Regions from separate parts of the Bradyrhizobium sp. HKCCYLS3013 genome, predicted to be linked through region 3. Evidence: riboswitches for the same ligand, from Rfam matches in the RefSeq annotation. Region 3 holds a riboswitch; each other region holds the start of a gene.
The links. Region 3 has a riboswitch for S-adenosylmethionine ahead of metX (homoserine O-acetyltransferase MetX). Riboswitches for the same ligand answer to the same signal wherever they lie in the genome.
Positions count from the first base shown of each region.

Region 1 (6,609 bases), on a different contig from region 3:
GATGCGCTGGCGTCCGGATGTCACGCTCGGGCTCTCGGTCGTTCTCTATGCACTCACCTGGGAGCTCGATCTCTATCTGACGGCCTATCCGAACGGCTTCTGGGCGTTCAACCCGTTCGCCTGGCAGCTCCTGTTCGTGTTCGGTGCGTGGTGCGCGCTCGGCGGCGCCCAGCGCATGTCGCGCATCATCAACTCGCCGATCACGCTCGGGCTCTGCGTCGCCTATCTGGTCGCGGCGTTCTGCGTGACCCTGACCTGGTACATCCCGCAGCTCGGCCATCTGATGCCGCGCCGAATCGAGCAGTGGATGTATCCGATCGACAAGACCGACCTTGACGTGTTGCGCTTCGCGCATTTCCTCGCACTCGCAGCACTCACCGTGCACTATCTGCGCAAGGATTGGCCGCTCCTAAAATCGCCGTGGCTGCGCCCGTTGATTGTTTGCGGGCAACACTCGCTCGAGATCTTCTGTCTCGGCGTTTTTCTGGCGTTTGCGGGCCACTTCGTTCTTGCCGAAGTGTCCGGCGGCGCCATGATGCACGCGGTGATCAGCCTTTGCGGCATCCTCATCATGTGGGGGGTGGCGTCGTTGATTTCGTGGTACAAGCGTGAGGCCGATAAGGGCGCGGCGCGAAAAGGTGCGCGCAGCAACGCCGATCTGGCGGGAGGGGGCTGATGAAGTCCGTCTCGTGGTTAAGGTTTGGTATCGCGGCGCTGGCTGTTTCGCTGGCGGCCTCCGCGCGCGCGGAAGACGCGCCGCAGAACTGCGAGGTGCCGGCCTACCTGCTGACCACCGAGAGCCCGCTCCCGAAGGTTGCAGACGCCGTCAAGAACGGCCGCACACTCGATATTCTCGTCGTCGGAAGCCGCTCGTCCTCGATCGTCAACACCTCCGACGCCAATGCCTACCCCGCCCGTCTGCAGGCTGCGCTGAAGGACAAGCTGCCAGCGGTCGCCGTCAATCTCAGCATCGAGCTGCAGCCAAAGAAGACGGCCGAGGAAGTCGCGGGCAATCTCGTTAAACTGGTGGAAGGAAAAAGGCCTAATTTGGTCATCTGGCAGACCGGCACGGTCGACGCCATGCGGTCGATCGATCCTGATGAGTTCCGGCAGGCGGTCGACGACGGTGTGGCGACGCTGCAGAAAGCGGGAGCTGACGTCGTCTTGATGAATCTGCAATACAGTCCGCGGACGGAAACATTGATCTCCGTGCCGCCCTATGTCGACAACATGCGTGTGGTGGCGCAGCAGCGCGACATTCCGCTGTTCGATCGGTTTGCCATCATGCGGCAGTGGAACGAGCAGGGCGATTTCGACCTGTTCAATCCGACGCACGGGGTCGAACTGGCCAGGCAGGTTCATGACTGCATCGGCCGGGCGCTGTCGAAGTTCATCATCGACGCGGCGCATATCGGGCCGGCGCAGCAGAACTAGGATTATGTCGTTCATGACGTCGAATGAGTGTCACCGCGTATCCGGGACATGGGAGAAGCTTTCGGCCGTTGCGGTCATTGCCATCGCCCTCGCGCTGAGCCCGCAGAAGCTACGGGCCCAGAGCGCAGCGCCGGTTGCACCCGCCGCGCTGTCCGATGTGGAGAGCTCCGGTCCGAAGACTCCGCTGATCAGCGAGCTGCGACCGAGCATCGGCTACGTCACATTGGCGCAGGCGAACGATCAGGTGCGCGGGCCGATCGCCGCGGTGCGCCCGGCGGCCACGACCGCGCCGTCTGCGGCGACGACTGCGCCGGCCATGACCGATGCACAGCCGCCGGCTGCAGCCGGGCAGGCCGTCGCGGCCGCGCCGCCGCAATCGCGCAGCATCACCGAGCGGGCGATCGACAAGGTCAAGCAGGTCGCCAAATCGGCCACCGACATCTTCAACCGCGTGCCGTGCCTGGCGCCGAAGGGCGTCGCGAAGAAGAATTTCATTTCGCTGCCGCACGTCGCCAACAAGCTCGCCTCCGGCCTGCCGATCGTGATCGTCGCCTTCGGCTCATCGTCGACGCAGGGCTATGGCGCAAGCGCGCCGGACTACACCTATCCGAATCGGCTCGCCGCGCAGCTGCGCCGGCAATATCCGATGGTCGACATCAGCGTCATCAATGCCGGCGTCGGCGGCGAGGATGCGCCGGAGATGATGAAGCGGATCGAGACGTCGGTGATCGACCGTCACCCGGATCTCGTGATCTGGCAGGTCGGCACCAATGCCGTGCTGCGCGATCTCGATCCGGCCGAGACCGCCAGGCTGGTCGAGGACGGCGTCGCCAAGATCCAGGCCGCAGCCTCCGATGTCGTGCTGGTCGATCTGCAATATTCGCCGCGCGTGAACGAGCGGCAGGAGAGCGCGGGTCGCATGAACAAGCTGCTCGGCCGCATCGCCGAGCTGCATCACGCCGGCATCTTCCCGCGCTTCGAGGTGATGCGCGACTGGCACGAGCGGCAGGCGATCCCGATGAACGAGTTCGTGATCTCGGACGGCTTGCACATGAGCGATTGGGGTTATGCCTGCTTCGCGCAGCTGCTCGGCGACGACATCATCCGCTCGGTTGGCCAGGTCAAGCTCGGCATCAACGCGCCGGCCGAGGTGCCGACCTATCGGCCGATGTGACGCCGCGGGCGTTATCCCGGGGCGCTCGCCGCGCGAGCGAACCCCGGGATCCGGAGGTGATGTGCGGATGAGGAATGACAAGTAGCGCGCAGCGATGAGATCGGTCTACTCGCGACGCCACTTCACCATTCGCTACGCCGCGCTGAGGGCGGCGTCGAGATCCTCGATCAGATCGTCGGCATGCTCGAGCCCGGCGGAGAAGCGGATGAAGCCCTCGCTGATGCCGAGCTCGGCGCGCGCGTCCGGCGTCAGCCGCTGATGCGTGGTCGTTGCGGGATGCGTGACCAGCGTCTTGGCGTCGCCGAGATTGTTGGAGATGCGCGCGAGCCTCAATCCGTTGAGCATACGGAACGCCGACGCCTTGCCGCCCTTCACCTCGAAGCCGACCAGGGTCGAGCCGGCGCGCATCTGCTTCTTGACCGTCGCCGCCTGCGGATGGTCCTCGCGTCCGGGATAGATCAGCCGCGAGATCTTCGGATGCGCGGCGAGGAAGTCGGCCACCTTCGCCGCCGTCTCGGTCTGCGCCCGCACCCGCACCGCCAGGGTCTCGAGGCCCTTGAGCAGCACCCAGGCGTTGAACGGCGAGATCGACGGGCCGGTCTGGCGCATGAAATTGTGGATGTGCTCGGCGATGAACGCCTCCGACGACAGGATCACGCCGCCGAGGCAGCGGCCCTGGCCGTCGATGTGCTTGGTCGCGGAGTAGACGACGACGTCCGCGCCGAGCGCGAGCGGGCTCTGCCAGAGCGGGGTGGCGAACACGTTGTCGACGATCAGCCGCGCGCCATGGGCGTGCGCGATCTCGGCGATCGCGGGAATGTCCATCACGTCGAGCGTCGGATTGGTCGGGCTCTCGAGGAAGAAGCTCTTGGTGTTCGGCCTGACGGCCTTCTGCCACTGGTCGAGATCGAGCCCATCGACCAGCGTCGACTCGATGCCGTAGCGCGGCAGCAGATCCTCGACCACGTAGCGGCACGAGCCGAACAGCGCCTTGGCCGCGACGACGTGATCGCCGGCCCGCAGGGGGGCCAGGATCGCGGTGGTGACAGCGGCCATGCCGGTTGCGGCCGAGCGGCAGGCCTCGGCGCCCTCGAGCTCGATCATGCGGCCCTCGAACATCGCCGTGGTCGGATTGGAGAAGCGCGAATAGATGAAGCCGGGGTCCTCGCCCTTGAAGCGCGCCTCGCACTCCTCGGCCGTGGCGTAGACGAAACCTTGCGTCAGATAGAGCGCTTCGGCGGTCTCGCCGAATTCGGAGCGCAAGGTGCCGGAATGCACCAGCCGGGTTTCGGGACGATACTGGGCGAACGACACCGGCGCCTTCGCGGGGGACTTCGACATGTGACCTCCATCGTGACCACCGCGCTCGGCGCGATGGGCACAAAAAAACCGGCCTGGGAAAACTCCTCAAGGCCGGGATCACATTCGTCCCCGGCCTGTTTAGCGACTTATTTAACGTGGCTGCAAGCCGGCCGGCTCAAATCACCACGGGATAAGTCGTGCTCATAGTCGCAACCGGCCTTTCCGTCAAGCCGGCCATCGGATAACCGGTCAAAAGACCCTATATTGGCTCCACAAGCCGCCGTTCCGGCGCCTGCAAAGGATCAGGCCTTGCCGTTTTCGCTTCCCGCCGACGCCCACGGCATCCTCCCCGATCGCATGATCGTGGCGATGGCGGAGGCCGGCCTGATCATTCCCGAATATGATTTCGTCGAGAGCCAGATCCAGCCGGCGAGCCTGGACCTGCGGCTCGGCGACGTTGTCTATCGGGTGCGCGCGAGCTTTCTGCCAGGGCCGGGGTCGACCGTCGCCGAGCGCATCGACGAATTGAAGCTGCACGAGTTCGCGCTTGCCGATGGTGCCGTGCTCGAGACCAACTGCGTCTACATCGTGCCGCTGCTGGAGAGCCTGGCGCTGCCGAAGGACATCGTCGCTGCCGCCAATCCGAAGAGCTCGACCGGGCGGCTCGACGTGTTCACGCGCGTGATCGCCGACGGCACGCGACGCTTCGACATGATCGGCGCCGGCTACCACGGCCCGCTCTATGCCGAGATCAGCCCGAAGACGTTTCCGGTCCTGTTGCGCGAGGGCTCGCGGCTGTCCCAGGTTCGCTTCCGCTATCGCGACGCGGTCCTGTCGGAGGACGAATTGATCGCGCTGCACCAGGCCGAGCGGCTGGTCGATCGCGATGATGCGGATCTCGCCGGCGGCGTCGCGCTGTCCGTCGACCTGTCCGGCAGCAATGCGAACGGCTATGTCGGCTACCGCGCCAAGCGCCATACCGGCGTCGTCGACGTCGACCGCCGCGCCGGCTATCCGGTCGAGGAGTTCTGGGAGCCGATCAAGGCGCGGCCCGACGGCAGCCTCATCCTCGATCCCGGCGAGTTCTACATCCTGGCCTCGAAGGAAGCCGTGCAGGTGCCGCCGGACTACGCCGCGGAGATGGTGCCGTTCGATCCGCTGGTCGGCGAATTCCGCGTCCACTATGCCGGCTTCTTCGATCCCGGTTTCGGCTATGCCGGCGCCGGCGGGCAGGGCTCGCGCGCGGTGCTCGAGGTGCGCTCGCGCGAGGTGCCGTTCATCCTCGAGCACGGCCAGATCGTCGGCCGCCTGGTCTACGAGAAGATGCTGGCGCGTCCCAACGCGATGTATGGCAGCCGCATCGGCTCCAACTACCAGGCCCAGGGCCTGAAGCTTTCCAAGCACTTCCGCTTCTAGCCGGCTGCGTCTGCCGCGCACCCCCAATGCGCCTGCCGCACAGGGCGCGCGCCAGCGCCGTGCTAGGAAAGCGAAAGCAATCGAACGATAAGACGGCCGCGACCTGCGCGGCCGAGCGGGGAGCTGAGATGTCCGAGATCGGCCTGGCCGACAATCCGGTCGGCGAGGGGCGTGCATTGCCGCCCCCCGAGAAGCCGATGCGGAATAAGCTCGTCGACGGACCCATCCTGCGCACCCTGCTGTCGCTGGCCTGGCCGAACATCATCGCCAACACGGCCGGCACCTGCGTCGTCATTGCCGAGACCTCCTATATCGGCCGGCTCGGCATCGAGGCGCTGGCGGCGATGGCGCTGGTGTTTCCGCTGGTGATCCTGACCATGACGATGTCCGGCGGCGCGATGGGCGGCGGTGTGGCCTCGGCGATCGCACGGGCGCTGGGCGCCGGCGACACCGATCGCGCCTCGACGCTCGCCTCGCATGCGCTGCTGATCGCGCTGCTGTTCGGCGCGACCTTCATGATCGGCATGCTGGTGTTCGGCCCGGCCTTGCTGGAGTTGCTCGGCGGCCGCGGCGCGGTGCTGAGCCATGCCACGGCCTATCTGCAGATCTTCTTCGGCGGCGCGATCCTGCCCTGGCTGATGAACTCGATGGCCGGCATCCTGCGCGGCACCGGCAACATGAAGCTGCCGTCGTTCATGATCCTGAGCTCGGCGATGCTGCAGATCGTGCTGGGCGGCACGCTCAGCCTGGTCCTCGGGCTCGGTATGCGCGGCGTCGCGGCCGGCGCGCTGCTGGCGTTCTGCGTCAGCATCTCGGTGATGGGCTGGTACCTGTTTTCGGGGCGCGCGCGCGTCCGGCCGAAGCTGCGCGGCCTCAGGATCAGCGGCGCGATGTTCGCCGACATTCTCAAGGTCGGCGCCGTCGCCTGCTTCTCGCCGCTGCAATCCGTGCTGTCGATCGCGATCTTCACGCATATGCTGGCGTCGTTCGGCACCGCGGTGCTCGCCGGCTACGGCATCGGCGCGCGGCTCGAATTTATGATGACCACGGTCGCCTTCTCCGTCGGCATGGCCTCGGTGCCGATGGTCGGCATGGCGATCGGCGCGCAGCGAATCGCGCGCGCCCGCCGCATCGCCTGGACGGCGGGGCTGGTGTCGTTCGCGTCGGTTGGCGCGCTGTCGACGCTGATCGCGATCGTCCCACAATTGTGGGTCGACATCTTCACCCAGGACGAGAGCGCGCGCGGCGCCGGCCGGCACTATCTGCAGGTCGCCGCGCCGATG
Region 1 is NZ_JBNPTK010000013.1:146,089-152,697, forward strand. Features, by position in the region: gene ACQR1F_RS22825 (OpgC domain-containing protein) at 1-676, shown strand, start outside; gene ACQR1F_RS22830 (SGNH/GDSL hydrolase family protein) at 676-1,434, shown strand; gene ACQR1F_RS22835 (GDSL-type esterase/lipase family protein) at 1,448-2,608, shown strand; gene ACQR1F_RS22840 (O-succinylhomoserine sulfhydrylase) at 2,741-3,949, opposite strand; SAM riboswitch at 4,028-4,107, opposite strand; gene ACQR1F_RS22845 (2'-deoxycytidine 5'-triphosphate deaminase) at 4,220-5,326, shown strand; gene ACQR1F_RS22850 (MATE family efflux transporter) at 5,455-6,609, shown strand, end outside.
Region 1: it holds a riboswitch for S-adenosylmethionine, as region 3 does, so the genes downstream of both, ACQR1F_RS22840 (O-succinylhomoserine sulfhydrylase) here and metX (homoserine O-acetyltransferase MetX) in region 3, are expected to answer to the same signal.

Region 2 (6,609 bases), on a different contig from region 3:
GGGCCGGAGGCCGCAACCGAGCTGGCGCCGCTGGTGAATGCGCTGCTCGGGACGCTCGGCCGCACGCCGGCGGCCGCCCATGTCAGCTTCGATGGCGAGGTGCCTCCAAGCCTGCGCGTCGGCATGGACCGCACGGATCTCGCCGAGGTGCTCGGCAATCTCCTGGAGAACGCCGCGCGTCATGCGGCGAGCACGGTTCGCATCGTCGCCAGTGCGACCCCTCTGATCGTCACTGTCGAGGACGACGGTCCGGGCATTCCGGACGCGAAGATCGGCCGCGTGCTCGAACGCGGCGGCCGCCTCGATGAGCAGGGGCCGGGCAGCGGGCTGGGGCTCGCGATCGTGCAGGACGTGCTCGAAGCCTATGGCTGGCGGCTGCACATCGGACGTTCCCAGCTCGGCGGCGCCAGGATCACGATCGCGCCGGCCATCGTCTCGGCGCTCCGCTGGTCGCAGCCCGCGACGTCGCAGGCCACCCCGGCGCCGTCCATTCTGACAGCAGGCTGACATCCCGCGTCAGCGGCGCGACGCCCCCGGTCGGCTATTTCCTCCGGTCCTACCACCCCGCGCTCCGGCCTGCCGGCAGCGGGGGCCAATGGCCGAAGGAAGCTGATCATGCGCATTCGAAACTCCGCCAAGACGTATGGCTCCGTCGCGATCGCACTGCACTGGATCGTCGCCGTGCTGGTGCCGGCGGCCTGGATTTCAGGCCATCTCGGCGACGTGCTGCCACGTCCCGCTCATGACATGGGCCTGTTCATGCACGTCTCGCTCGGGCTGTCGATGCTCGGCTTCGCGCTGGCGCGCCTGGCCTGGCGCCTGGCCGATCCGCCGCCGGTGCCTGAAGCGACCAAATTCGGCGCGTGGACCGTTCATGTCGGCGAGATCACGCATCTGCTGATCTACGGCATCATGTTCGCCATTCCGGTGCTTGGCATCGTCACACAGTTTGCCCGCGGCTACGGCTTGCCGGTGTTCGGCCTGTTCGAGATCGCCTCACCCTGGATCGGCGACCGCGGCTTCGCCCACGACATGAAGGAGATCCACGAGGCGCTGGCCAATGGCCTGATGATCCTGATCGGCCTGCACGCAGGCGCCGCCTTGCTGCACCATTACTGGCTGCACGATCGCACCCTGCGGCGGATGGTGCCGGGACTGCGGTGATCGCGCCTGTCATCCGGGCCTGCTAGAAGGTCTCCGTCGAACACGCCATCGGAGGCCGCCATGCCGGCAACGCCGCACATCGAAAAGCACTTCACCGCGTCGGAGGTCGTCCGCGACGTCGTCATCGGCATGGCCGACGGCCTCACCGTGCCGTTCGCGCTCGCCGCCGGTCTTTCGGCGGCGGTCGCCAGGACCGACGTGATCGTCACGGCCGGCCTCGCCGAGGTCGTCGCCGGCGCGATCGCGATGGGGCTCGGCGGCTATCTCGCCGCCCGCTCCGACGCAGAGCACTACGCCGCCGAGGAGAAGCGGGAGCACGACGAGATCGAGAAGCTCCGCGGTCGCGAGGTCGAGGAGGTCGCGGCGATCTTTCGCGGCTATGGTCTCGAAGGCCAGGCCTTGACCACCGTGGTCGACGCCATCGCGTCCGATCGCAAGCGGTGGGTCGACTTCATGATGCGCTTCGAGCTCGGCCTCGAACGCCCGGATCCGAAGCGCGCGCCGGTCAGCGCGGTGACCATCGGCGGCTCCTACGTGATCGGCGGCCTGATCCCGCTGATCCCCTACATGCTGGCGGCCGACATCTCGTCGGCGCTCCGCATCTCCGTGATCGCCACTGGCATTGCGCTCTTGATCTTCGGCGCCATCAAGGGCCACTTCACCGGCGTCAACAAGATCAAGTCTGCGCTGCAGACCGCCCTCGTCGGCGGCCTCGCCGCCGGCGCCGCGTTCTGGCTGGCGCATCTGTTCGGGTGAGGTGGAGCGGGATTGCGGTCTAGGCCGTTCGGACGAAGGTCACCGGGCCGGTCATGATCCCGTCACCCGAGCTGTAGGGTGGGCAAAGAGGCGTACGCGGCAACGCCGCGTCGCATCGGGCCCACCGCGCGTTTCGAGCGGTGGCGATGGTGGTCACGCGCCGCTTTGCCAGCAGCGTCAAGATTGATGGCACGCTGAACTAACAACCTGCCGTAGGGTGGGCAAAGGCGCGCCGGGATGCGGCCTTGTCGGGCGAGCTTTCACGCGCGCCGTGCCCACCGCCTACACCCAGCGCCACCGATGGTGGGCACGCGCCGCCCTTGGCGTCGCTTTGCCCACCCTACGGCAGCGTTGTCTGTGACAAAGAGCTTTAGGCTCGCCGAGTTCGAGACTGTTGGTGCTCTGCGGATCTGGACGTCCTGACGACGGCGTTGGGTTGAGACCATGCGTCAGCCTTGAACCAGCATAGCTCACCTTTAGGCCAGAATCTGACGTTCCATCCAATTGGCCGTTGCGGGGAGTTATGGTAGTCGGTTTGGGTGAGCAAGACCCTGACCCCGACCAAAGCAAGAGACCTCGCGATCCGCCTCGCATCTGCTCGCCCTGACGAAGCGCTAAGCGTCGCAAGGGGGATAGAAGCACCTTGGTTCAGGTGTCAGGCGTTATCTCACGTCGCACGCCATTGGCCCGATGAAAGGTATAGCCGCCTCCTTGAAGAGGCGATTCTGGCAGCCGACTGTCAGGAGGATATTTTCAATCGTGTAGCCGTCTCGGCATGGCCGATCAGGGCATACCTCGAGCGCGGCAACGGGCCACCCGCCAAAGAACTTCTCACAAAGTATGTCGCTGCCTCCAGCGCCATTGAAAACATGGGGAGTCGTTCAGAGGCGCTGTTTTCCATATTTCAAGCGTCAAAGCCCTTCGACACCGGGTTATGGCGCCCTGTATTTTGGGCTTTGGTGGCAGCAGCGGAGCCTGCTCTTTCCTGGCGTCAGCTTAGAAACCTGAGGGACGCCGTCGCAATGGTTGCCTCCGATCACGATGAATTGGTGCATCAGGTATTTGAGAAGCTTTCTGAACCGAAAAATCTTTCGACCGTGAGACGCTACCTCGGCCAACATATCAAGCAGCAGCCGCGCTCCTATTTCTGAGTCATGAGCCGCCGAAGCTAGCTGCGATCGCCTGCTTTTCGTGGAGCAAGAGATGGTCACCTGACAACGCGAATACCGAAACCCGCTACGCCTGCAGATCAAGCCCGCCTGGACGTGGCCGCGCCGGCAGACCCTTTCGGATTGGTCAGCCTCATGCCATGATGTGTGATGATGCGCGCGCTTCTCCTCATGACTTCAATCATCGTGCTTGCAACCGCTCCAGCCGCGGCTCAGCGGTTCGATGGCAATGATCCGGTGTGCCTCCAGACATGGGAATGGGGCGGGTCCAGCACGGTCTCGTGCCAGTACAGGTCGTGGGAGGCGTGCAGAGCAGGAGCTGCGGGCCTTTCGGCCATGTGCTTGCTGAACCCCTATGCACAGCGCCCGCCTGAGCCAAGCCGCCGTCGGCCTCCCCGGTAGGCGCCGATTGCGGCCTGACAAGACTCCAATTTTCGACGGAGCGGCCATCGTCGGAGCCGACCAAAAGGTTCGAGATGAGCCAGGAGCGGCCACGCGTTGTTCCTCAAACTGGGGGCGTACTTGCCAAGCTCGATAGTGCCCGCTATCGTCAACTCCAACATCAAGAGTTGGGCCGACGCCCAGCGCCAACCTGCTCCCCGAGCAAGGTGGCTTTCTTCCTTTGGAAGAAGATGTGGCCGGTCCGGCAACTAAACGGGACAAGCCACCACGGCGTCATGCGCTCATCTCTTCGAAGAAGGGGACGAGAATGACTGTCGATCGAATCGAAATTGAGCTGGCCGATGCAAGGTCCCCGGACCTGATTAATCTCGTAACCGCGCTGGACGATTTCTTAAACAAGGTCTGCGGGGTGGAGAGGAATCACGGCTCTCCAATTGATCGGCTAGCGCACGACGACACGCAAATGTTTATCGCGCGGATTGCCGGACAAGCCGTTGGCTGTGCAGGGCTGCAGGTGTTCGCGGATGGTACCGGGGAGGTGAAGCGCATGTATGTCGTCACCGAGGCTCGGACAACTGGAATAGGCAGCAGGCTCCTGACGCGCGTTGTGGAAGCGGCCTTGACCGCCAAGCTGTCGGTTCTGCGGCTGGAAACCACGGAATTTCTTCCCGATGCCCAGAGGCTCTATCGGGCGAAGGGGTTCGTTCCGTGCCCAGCGTATGGCCCTTACGTTTCCAACCCGATCAATTTGTACTTCGAGAGATGGCTGACGAAATGATGGTCGAGGGCGATGTGACGACAAGGAATAGATGATCAAGTCTGCTTTTCGATCGTGTTGCACAATCGAGATCGCCTCTCAGACCAGCCTTACATGGGGTGGTTACTCCGCCATCGCTAGCATCCTACATGGTTGAGGTCGAGCATTCAGATGGCACGGAGATGCTTGTGTTATTTTTCTTGCATCGAGGAGGCACGGTTTGCTTTCGGAAAGCTCCCAAGGACAGAAGAGTTGATAGCGCGTGACGATCCTTACCTGTTGAAGAGGTTGGCGTCCTCATCGCCGCGTTGAATAAGGATGAGTAGCGATTTCTCACCAGCCGGTCACACAGTTTGGTCGTAAGGGAGTTCCGTTCGTTCCATGTCCGTTGTGGGCCAACAAGAGACGTCGCCATGAGGATGGTTGGCGGGTATCCAAAGAAAACACTTCAACAGGCGTTCTGCTTAATTCCGTTAATGATTAGTGTGTAGCAATCTGGTCAAGCTCGCAACGGGTGGGATCATCCTATGCATATTCGCCAGATTGTTTTCGCTGTCGTGCTGCTCGGCGCTTTGGTTCGGTTCGAGCATGCCCAAGCTGAAGATGGCTTCCCAGCAGCGGAGTGGGAGCGCGTCACGCCTGCAGAATTGGGTTGGTCAGAAACCGGATTGACCCAAGCGCGATCCTTTTCGGATCAGATTCATTCGAGCGCGGTTGTGATCGTTCAGCACGGCAAGGTCGTGGCCGAGTGGGGCAGTACGACGAAGCCGATGGAAGTCGCTTCAATCCGCAAGAGCATGCTCAGCGCCCTGATCGGCATCGCAGTGTCGGATCACCAGATCAACCTTGACAGCACGCTTGGCGAACTTGGCATCGACGATAACCCGCCTGGCTTGACCGGGGTCGAGAAGGGCGCGACGGTACGCGAACTCCTCGAAGCGCGTTCCGGGGTCTACCACGCGGCGCTCTATGAGACGCCGGACAATGCCAAGATGAGACCGCCGCGCGGCAGTCACCCGCCCGGCACCTTCTGGTATTACAACAATTGGGACTTCAACGCGCTTGGCACGATCTACGAGCACGCAACTGGCATCGGCCTCTTCGAGGCGCTCGACCAAAAGATCGCAAAGCCAATCGGCATGCAGGACTACCGGCCACAGGATGGCAGCTACGTCCGCGGCGAAGCGTCTATCCACCCCGCCTATGAGATCCGCATGAGCGCACGGGACTTGGCGCGTTTTGCACTTCTCTATCTTCACAAAGGCAATTGGGCCGGACACCAGATCGTGCCGCGGGAGTGGGTGGAAGAGAGCACGCGCAGCTATTCGAAAGCAGCGTTCGGGATGGGCTATGGCTATCTCTGGTGGATCGGCTTTCTGGGCGGTGACGTTGCGCCTACGGTGACTTTGCCCGAGGGCAGCTTTATGGCCCAAGGTGCCGGCGGCCAATACGCCTTAGTCGTACCCGCACTCGACCTTGTCGTGGTGCATCGTGTCGACCGCGATGCGCCGTACGTCGAACCTTCATTTCGCAACATGGCTAGGCTCTTCTGGCTCATCCTGAAGGCCGATGGCTATGATCCGGGGCCCGATGCCTCGCTCACCGCAGCAACCGGCGAAAGACCGACAGGTGAGACCCTGGCCGCAAAATTCAAGGGCAAGACGATCAGCTTCGGTCCGAAGCTCAAGAATGGTCCGTTATCCATGCGATTCGAGCCCGACGGCCGGATGACTTATCCGCACTGGGACGAGTCCTTTGGGCCTGCAACGGGGACATGGGCGGTCGCGGAGGATAAGCTCTGTATCTTGATCTCGGCTGCTAGACGTCGTTGCTACATTCCAGTGCTGAACGGTGAGCAGATTGAGTTGTTCGACCAGCTTGGCGTCATGCAAATCGCCGGGGTGGCGCTGCCTCAGTGATCTGCATGCAGCAATCGGCTCGCGACGTCGGTTCAGGGTCAAAAGCGGACGTGGCTTTGTCGCGCGCATTGGTGCTGACGTCCTGCATCCAGATCCTTCCTGAAGCACTGCGCAAATCGGAGTGCTCGGGTCGACTCCGGTCGCGGGCTCCCGCCGCTCCTTCGCCCGACCGGTGCAAGGGCAGTTGGACCGGCCACCCCGTCGAACGTGTGCGAAAAGGTGCTCGTCGTCGACTGAAAATTTCTATTTCGCGTTTCCAGAAAACGTGCTAGATCATCGCCATCCCGTGCTCCTCGAGAGGGGCGCTTCGCGATCGTCACGGAACGTTGGGCGCGGGATGCGGTGGCTGCAGGATGCCGCAGCGCGGGGTGACCCGCGCGGACGAACGGCAGCTTGCGGACGCGAAGTCGCGTGGTCCTGGCGCCCCGACGCTGGCGCCAAG
Region 2 is NZ_JBNPTK010000010.1:216,152-222,760, reverse strand. Features, by position in the region: gene ACQR1F_RS19595 (sensor histidine kinase) at 1-507, shown strand, start outside; gene ACQR1F_RS19590 (cytochrome b) at 616-1,164, shown strand; gene ACQR1F_RS19585 (VIT1/CCC1 transporter family protein) at 1,225-1,920, shown strand; gene ACQR1F_RS19580 (hypothetical protein) at 2,460-3,071, shown strand; gene ACQR1F_RS19575 (DUF3551 domain-containing protein) at 3,240-3,491, shown strand; SAM-I-IV-variant riboswitch at 3,644-3,753, shown strand; gene ACQR1F_RS19570 (GNAT family N-acetyltransferase) at 3,799-4,269, shown strand; gene ACQR1F_RS19565 (serine hydrolase domain-containing protein) at 4,776-6,167, shown strand.
Region 2: it holds a riboswitch for S-adenosylmethionine, as region 3 does, so the genes downstream of both, ACQR1F_RS19570 (GNAT family N-acetyltransferase) here and metX (homoserine O-acetyltransferase MetX) in region 3, are expected to answer to the same signal.

Region 3 (6,609 bases):
CACACAAGAACGCGAAGCAGCCGTTCAACCATCGCGCAGGGAAGGCCGGGTGTTCCGGCTCGTACCTGTGGTTCCTGCCGCCTGCATTTTTTTCGCAGGCGGGCCATGGGTGCGGCCAGCATCCGGCCTTCCCTGCGCCTCTGCGTTATCCGGAGGCGACGCGTGACGCAAAGCTCGGGCGCGGATGCGCCGCGAGGATAAGGCAGCATGTCTCAGACTAACCGCTCTTTGAAAAGTGGAAACCGCCAACCCCAAGCTCGTCATGGCCGGGCTTGTCCCGGCCATCCACGTCGCTCCGCAAATACGATTTACATTGTGATCGTATCGAAGAGATCGTCCCAATCTGGATTAGTTGCAATGATCAGCCCGACCTTCCAGGCACGTGACCAATGCTTGATGTTGTGCTCGCGCTGGATCGCGCTCTGAATGTGTCGTCGAAGACTTCGAAGTAAACGAGCCGCTTCAAACCATATCGCTTAGTGAAGCCGTCGACGAGGCCAGATCGGTGCTGATACACCCGGCGCACGAGATCACTGGTCACACCGACGTACAGCGTGCCATTCGGACGATTGGTCATGAAATACACGTAGCCGCTCGCCATGTCGTCATACTGCAAGACGTGGATGGCCGGGACAAGCCCGGCCATGACGTGGGGAGAGAGCGAGGACCAAACTTCGGCAGCACCCCGGGGCTGCGCTCGGTTCCCTACCGCCGCTCACCCCTGCTCAGCAGGAACACCCCCTGCTCGCCGAACATGTTCCAGAACCACCAGGGCATGGCGACGCGCAGGGGACGGCCGTAACTATCGAGGGCGACGGCGCGTTCCATCTTGACGTCGATCTCGTCGCAGAGCTGCACGAAGTCCTTGATGGTGCAGAAATGAATGTTCGGCGTGTCGTACCAGGTGAAGGGCAGATTGTCGGTGCGCGGCATGTGGCCACCGACCAGCAACTGCAGCCGCAGCCGCCAGAAGCCGAAATTCGGAAAGGTGACGATGGCGCGGCGGCCGATGCGCAGCAGGTTCTCCAGCACGACCTTGGGCTGCCGCGTCGCCTGCAGGGTCTGCGACAGAATCACGTAGTCGAACGCGTCGTCCGGATAATCGACGAGATCCGTATCGGCGTCGCCCTGCACCACCGCGAGCCCCTTGGCGACGCAATGGTTGACGCCCTCGCGGGACAGCTCGATGCCGCGGCCGTCGATGCCGCGGCTTTCCAGCAGTTGCAGCAGATCGCCATCGCCGCAGCCGATGTCGAGCACCTTGGAGCCGCGCTCGACCATGCCGGCGACCAGCAGATGATCAGGCCGATAGGCCAGCACCTCGCCGCCAGTGAAGCCGTTCAGCGGCAGCACACCCTGCATGCTCATGGCTCAGTCTCCCTTCGCATGGGCAAGCCCGCGCGCCTTGCCGGCGGAATCGAGAAACGCGCTGGCGATCTCGAAGAACTCGGGGACATCGAGCAGGAACGCGTCGTGGCCCCGGTCGGTCTCGATCTCGGCGAACGACACCCGCGCGCTGGAGGCGTTGAGCGCATGCACCAGCGCGCGCGACTCCGCAGTCGGAAACAGCCAGTCGCTGGTGAACGACACCACGCAAAAACGGGTCTTGATGCCGCGAAACGCCGCCGCCAGCACGCCGTCATGGTCGCCGGCGATGTCGAAATAATCCATCGCCCGCGTCAGATAGAGATAGGAGTTGGCGTCGAAGCGCTCGACGAAGGACGATCCCTGGTAGCGCAGGTAGCTCTCGACCTGGAAATCGGCGTCGAAGGAGAACGTCGGCAGCTCGCGGTCCTGCATGCGGCGGCCGAACTTGCGATGCAAGGCGGCGTCGGAGAGGTAGGTGATGTGCGCAGCCATGCGCGCCACAGCCAGGCCGCGATGCGGATGCGTGCCCTTGTCGGCGTAACGGCCGTGATCCCAGTCGGGATCGGCCATCACGGCCTGGCGGCCAAGCTCGTGGAAGGCGATGTTCTGCGCCGAGTGGCGCGTCGCGCAGGCGATCGCGAGATTGGCGAACACGCGCTGCGGATAGGCCACCGTCCATTGCAGCGCCTGCATGCCGCCCATCGAGCCGCCCACCACGGCGAACAGCGTGTCGATGCCGAGATGGTCGATCAGCATCGCCTGCGCCCGCACCATGTCGGGGATGGTGATGATCGGGAAATCGAGCCCCCACACCTTGCCGGTGGCGGGGTTCAGCGAGGCCGGCCCGGTCGAGCCCATGCAGCCGCCGATCACGTTGGAGCAGATGATGAAATAGCGACTGGGATCGAGCGGGCGGCCGGGACCGACCAGCGTCTCCCACCAGCCGGGCTTGCCGGTGACGGGATGGCGGTTGGCGACGTGCTGGTCGCCGGTCAGCGCGTGGCAGACCAGCACCGCGTTCGACCGGTCGGCATTGAGCTCGCCGTAGGTCTGGTAGGCGATCTGGAACGGCGACAGGTCGACGCCGCAATCGAGCCTGAGCGGCTTGTCGGCGCCGAACTGCGCCACCGGCGAGCTCGGATGATCGACCTCGTGCGAGCGCTCGTCGGGCGCGACCGTGCGCAACGCGGATGTAGGCGTCGCAGATTTGGACTTCGCAGATTTGGACTTCGGCGTCAGACCTGTCATGTCTCTCACCCCAGCCATCCGGCCAGGGCTCCCGAACCACGTGACACATCAGGCCATGAAAAACCCGGCCTGAACTGGGGTTCGGCCGGGATCGATAACGTCCCCGGCCTGTTTAGCGAGTTTTTTAACGTGGCTGCAAGCCGGCCGGCTCAAATGACCACGGAACGGGCAGAAACTAGTCCCGCGGGCGCTATTCGTCAAGGCAAGCTGGGGTTGACCGTTGGTCGGGCGCTCTGCCGCAGGTCAGCCAAGCCTGGATGGCGCAAGGTAAACTTGCTGTTGCGCAGGTCCGCGGCATCGGAGAGAACGGCATCCGTTCCTTTGGCCGCAGGTTTTCCCGTGGCCTCGCGAAGAGTGACACGGACCATGTCGAACCCGCCGCCCGCCCCGCCCTCGCTCGCCGATCTGCGCAAGGAGATCGATGCCATCGATGAGCAGGTCCATCAGTTGCTGATGAACAGGGCCGACATCATCGACCGGCTGATCAAGGTCAAGAAGACCCAGGAGGTCGGCTCGGCGTTCAGGCCCGCGCGCGAGGCCGACATGATGCGCCGCCTGGTGCAGCGCCATCGCGGCATCCTGCCGCTCGACACCGTCGAGGGGATCTGGCGCGTGATCGTCTCGACCTTCACCTATGTGCAGGCGCCGTTCTCGGTTCATGCCGACGTGTCGGTCGGAGAATCCGCGATGCGCGATTCCGCCAGGTTCCATTTCGGATTCGTGGTGCCCTACGTGCCGCATTTCAGCGCGCAAGCCGCAGTCGAGGCTGTGGCGCGCTCGAAGGGCGATCTCGCGCTGGTGTCGACGACCTCCGGCCATACGCCGTGGTGGATCACGCTCGAGCCCGTGGGCGCACCAAAGATCATCGCGCGGATGCCGTTCATCGAGCGCGCCGACCATCCCGCCGCGCTGCCGGTGTTCGCGGTGTCGCGCGTCGCCGACGATGCGCTGGTGCTCGAGGTCGAGACCTGGAGCATCCGCGTCTCCGGCTGGAATGCGCAGGTGTCGCGGGCGCTGTCGCCGCTCGCCGACGTCATCGCGGTGCCCGATACCGCCTTCGACGGCGCCGCACTGCTGGTATCGATCGAGTCGCCGTCGAACCTCGACAAGATCAGGGCTGCCCTGATCGCGGCGGGCGCCTCGGTACGCTCCGCCGCCCTCGTCGGCGGCCATGCGAAACGCTATACGGTTCCGAGCTGAGACGCCCCGCGCCAGTGATGATTTTCCGGAGTTGACGATGAACCGCCCCGTGCCGAACCCCGGCATCCTCGATATCGCGCCCTATACACCGGGCAAGAGTCCCCAGCCGGAGCCGGGCCGCAAGGTTTTCAAACTGTCGGCCAATGAGACCCCGTTCGGCCCCTCGCCGAGGGCGATCGAGGCATTCAAGAGTGCGGCCACTCACCTGGAAGATTATCCGGAAGGGACTTCACGGGTGCTGCGCCAGGCGATCGGCCGCACCTACGGCCTCGATCCCGACCGCATCGTCTGCGGCGCCGGCTCCGACGAGATCCTCAATCTGCTGGCACACACCTTTCTCGGCCAAGGCGACGAGGCGATCTCGACCGCGCACGGCTTCCTGGTCTATCCGATCGCGACCATGGCCTGCGGCGCCAGGAACGTGGTTGCCGCGGAGACGGAGTATCGCACCGACGTCGACGCCATCCTTGCCGCGGTGACGCCGCGCACCAAGCTGGTCTGGCTCGCCAACCCGAACAACCCGACCGGCACCTACATCCCGTTCGACGAGGTCAAGCGGCTGCGCGCCGGCCTGCCGTCGCAGGTCGTGCTGGTGCTCGACGCCGCCTATGCCGATTACGTCTCGCGCAACGACTACGAGTTCGGGCTCGAGCTGGTCGCCACGACCGAGAACACCGTCGTCACCCATACGTTCTCGAAGATCCACGGGCTCGCGGCGCTCCGCGTTGGCTGGATGTTCGGCCCGGCGCATATCGTCGATGCGATCAACCGCATCCGCGGGCCGTTCAACGTTTCCTCGCCGGCGATGCTCGCGGCGGTCGCCGCGATCGAGGACACCGCGCATCAGCAGATGTCGAAAACGCACACGGAAGCGTGGCGCAACTGGCTGACCGAGGAGATCGGCAAGCTTGGGCTGAAGGTGACGCCGAGTGTCACCAATTTCATCCTGATCCACTTCCCGACCGACAAGGGCAAGACCGCGGTCGAGGCCGACGAATTCCTGACCCGGCGCGGCCTCGTGCTGCGCGCGCTCGCCAACTACAAGCTGCCGAACGCGTTGCGCATGACGATCGGCACCGAGGAGGCCAATCGTCTAGTCGTGGAGGCTCTCAGCGAATTCATGAGGGCGACATGAGCGTCGCGGGGCGATTCGAACGCGTCGCGCTGATCGGCTTCGGCCTGATCGGCGGCTCGATCGCGCGCGCGGCGCGGCTGCAGGGGGTGGCCGGCGAGATCGTCACCACGGCGCGTTCGGAGAGGACGCGCGCGCGCGTCGCGGAGCTCGGCATCGTCGACCGCGTCGTCGCGAGCAATGAAGAGGCGGTCAAGGATGCCGATCTTGTCATCCTCTGCATTCCCGTCGGCGCCTGCGGTCCCGTGGCCGAAGAGATCGCGCCGCATCTGAAGCCCGGCGCCGTCGTCTCCGACGTTGGCTCGGTGAAGGGCGCCATCGTCCGCGACATGGCGCCGCATCTGCCGGGCAACGTTCATTTCGTCCCGGCACATCCGGTGGCGGGCACCGAGAATTCGGGGCCTGACTCCGGCTTCGCCGAGCTCTTCATCAACCGCTGGTGCATCCTGACGCCGCCCGATGGCGTCAATGCCGACGCGATCGATCGGCTGCGCGGGTTCTGGACGGCGCTCGGCGCCAAGGTCGAGATCATGACGCCGGATCACCACGATCGCGTGCTCGCGATCACCAGCCACCTGCCGCATCTGATCGCCTACACCATCGTCGGCACCGCCGACGAGCTGGCGCAGGTGACGGAGTCCGAGGTGATAAAGTTCTCCGCCGGCGGCTTCCGCGATTTCACCCGCATCGCCGCATCCGATCCGACGATGTGGCGCGACATTTTCCTGAGCAACAAGGATGCCGTGCTCGACATGCTCGGCACCTTCACCGAGGACCTCTCGAAGCTGACGCGGGCGATCCGCCGCGGCGACGGCGAGGCGCTGTTCGATCACTTCACCCGCACCCGCGCGATCCGCCGCGGCATCGTCGATATCGGCCAGGATTCGGCGGCGCCGGACTTCGGCCGGCCGCTGCCGCAGTTGAAGAAGCCCTGAGGTCAGAACAGCGGAGGGACGCGGGCGACCTTGAACGGACCGAGCACGACGACACCATCGGAGAAGCGCAGCGGGAAGGTCCGCGCCTTGCGCCCTTCGAGGGTGGCCTCCTTGCCGAGCGCATTGATGCCGAGCGCGACGCCGACATTGGCGTTCTGCTTGACGACCTTGCCGAGGCCGGGAATGGCGCGATCGAGCGCACCGAGCAGGTTGTTGACATCCTGCGACTTCACGCCGGGCGCCACGCGATCAAGCGCACCCTGCGGCACGCCGTTCTCGAGCATCTTGTCGAGACCGAGCGCCGGGATGACCTTTTCGATCCCGGCGACCGTCATCTGCACCTCGCCATCGATGTTGCCATTGGCGGTCAGGCTGAGCGTGCCCGACGCGACCGCCAGCAGTTCGCCCTGCTGGATGCGGGACTGGACGATCTCGACATGACCGCCCGCCGCCTGGATCTCGCGAAACCGCTCCGGCCAGGGTTTGGGCCGGAAGTCCTTGAGACCGGTGACGCGGGCCTGGATGTCGGCATTGAACGGCTCGGCAAGCAGCGGATGACCGCCCTGGATGCTGCCGTTTTCGATCTGCAGCGCAGTCTCCAGCACCGGATGATCCGACGGCGTGCCCTCGGCGAGACGGCCGTGCAATTCGGCATGATCGGCGCGCGCTGCGGGCACGGCGGTGTTGCCCTCGATGCGGTCGATGGTCGGTTGTTCGAACACGAGG
Region 3 is NZ_JBNPTK010000012.1:69-6,677, forward strand. Features, by position in the region: partial or broken gene ACQR1F_RS21115 (hypothetical protein) at 1-122, opposite strand, end outside; partial or broken gene ACQR1F_RS21120 (GIY-YIG nuclease family protein) at 309-646, opposite strand; gene metW (methionine biosynthesis protein MetW) at 706-1,368, opposite strand; gene metX (homoserine O-acetyltransferase MetX) at 1,372-2,625, opposite strand; SAM riboswitch at 2,708-2,787, opposite strand; gene ACQR1F_RS21135 (chorismate mutase) at 2,983-3,816, shown strand; gene hisC (histidinol-phosphate transaminase) at 3,854-4,951, shown strand; gene ACQR1F_RS21145 (prephenate/arogenate dehydrogenase family protein) at 4,948-5,883, shown strand; gene ACQR1F_RS21150 (DUF2125 domain-containing protein) at 5,886-6,609, opposite strand, start outside.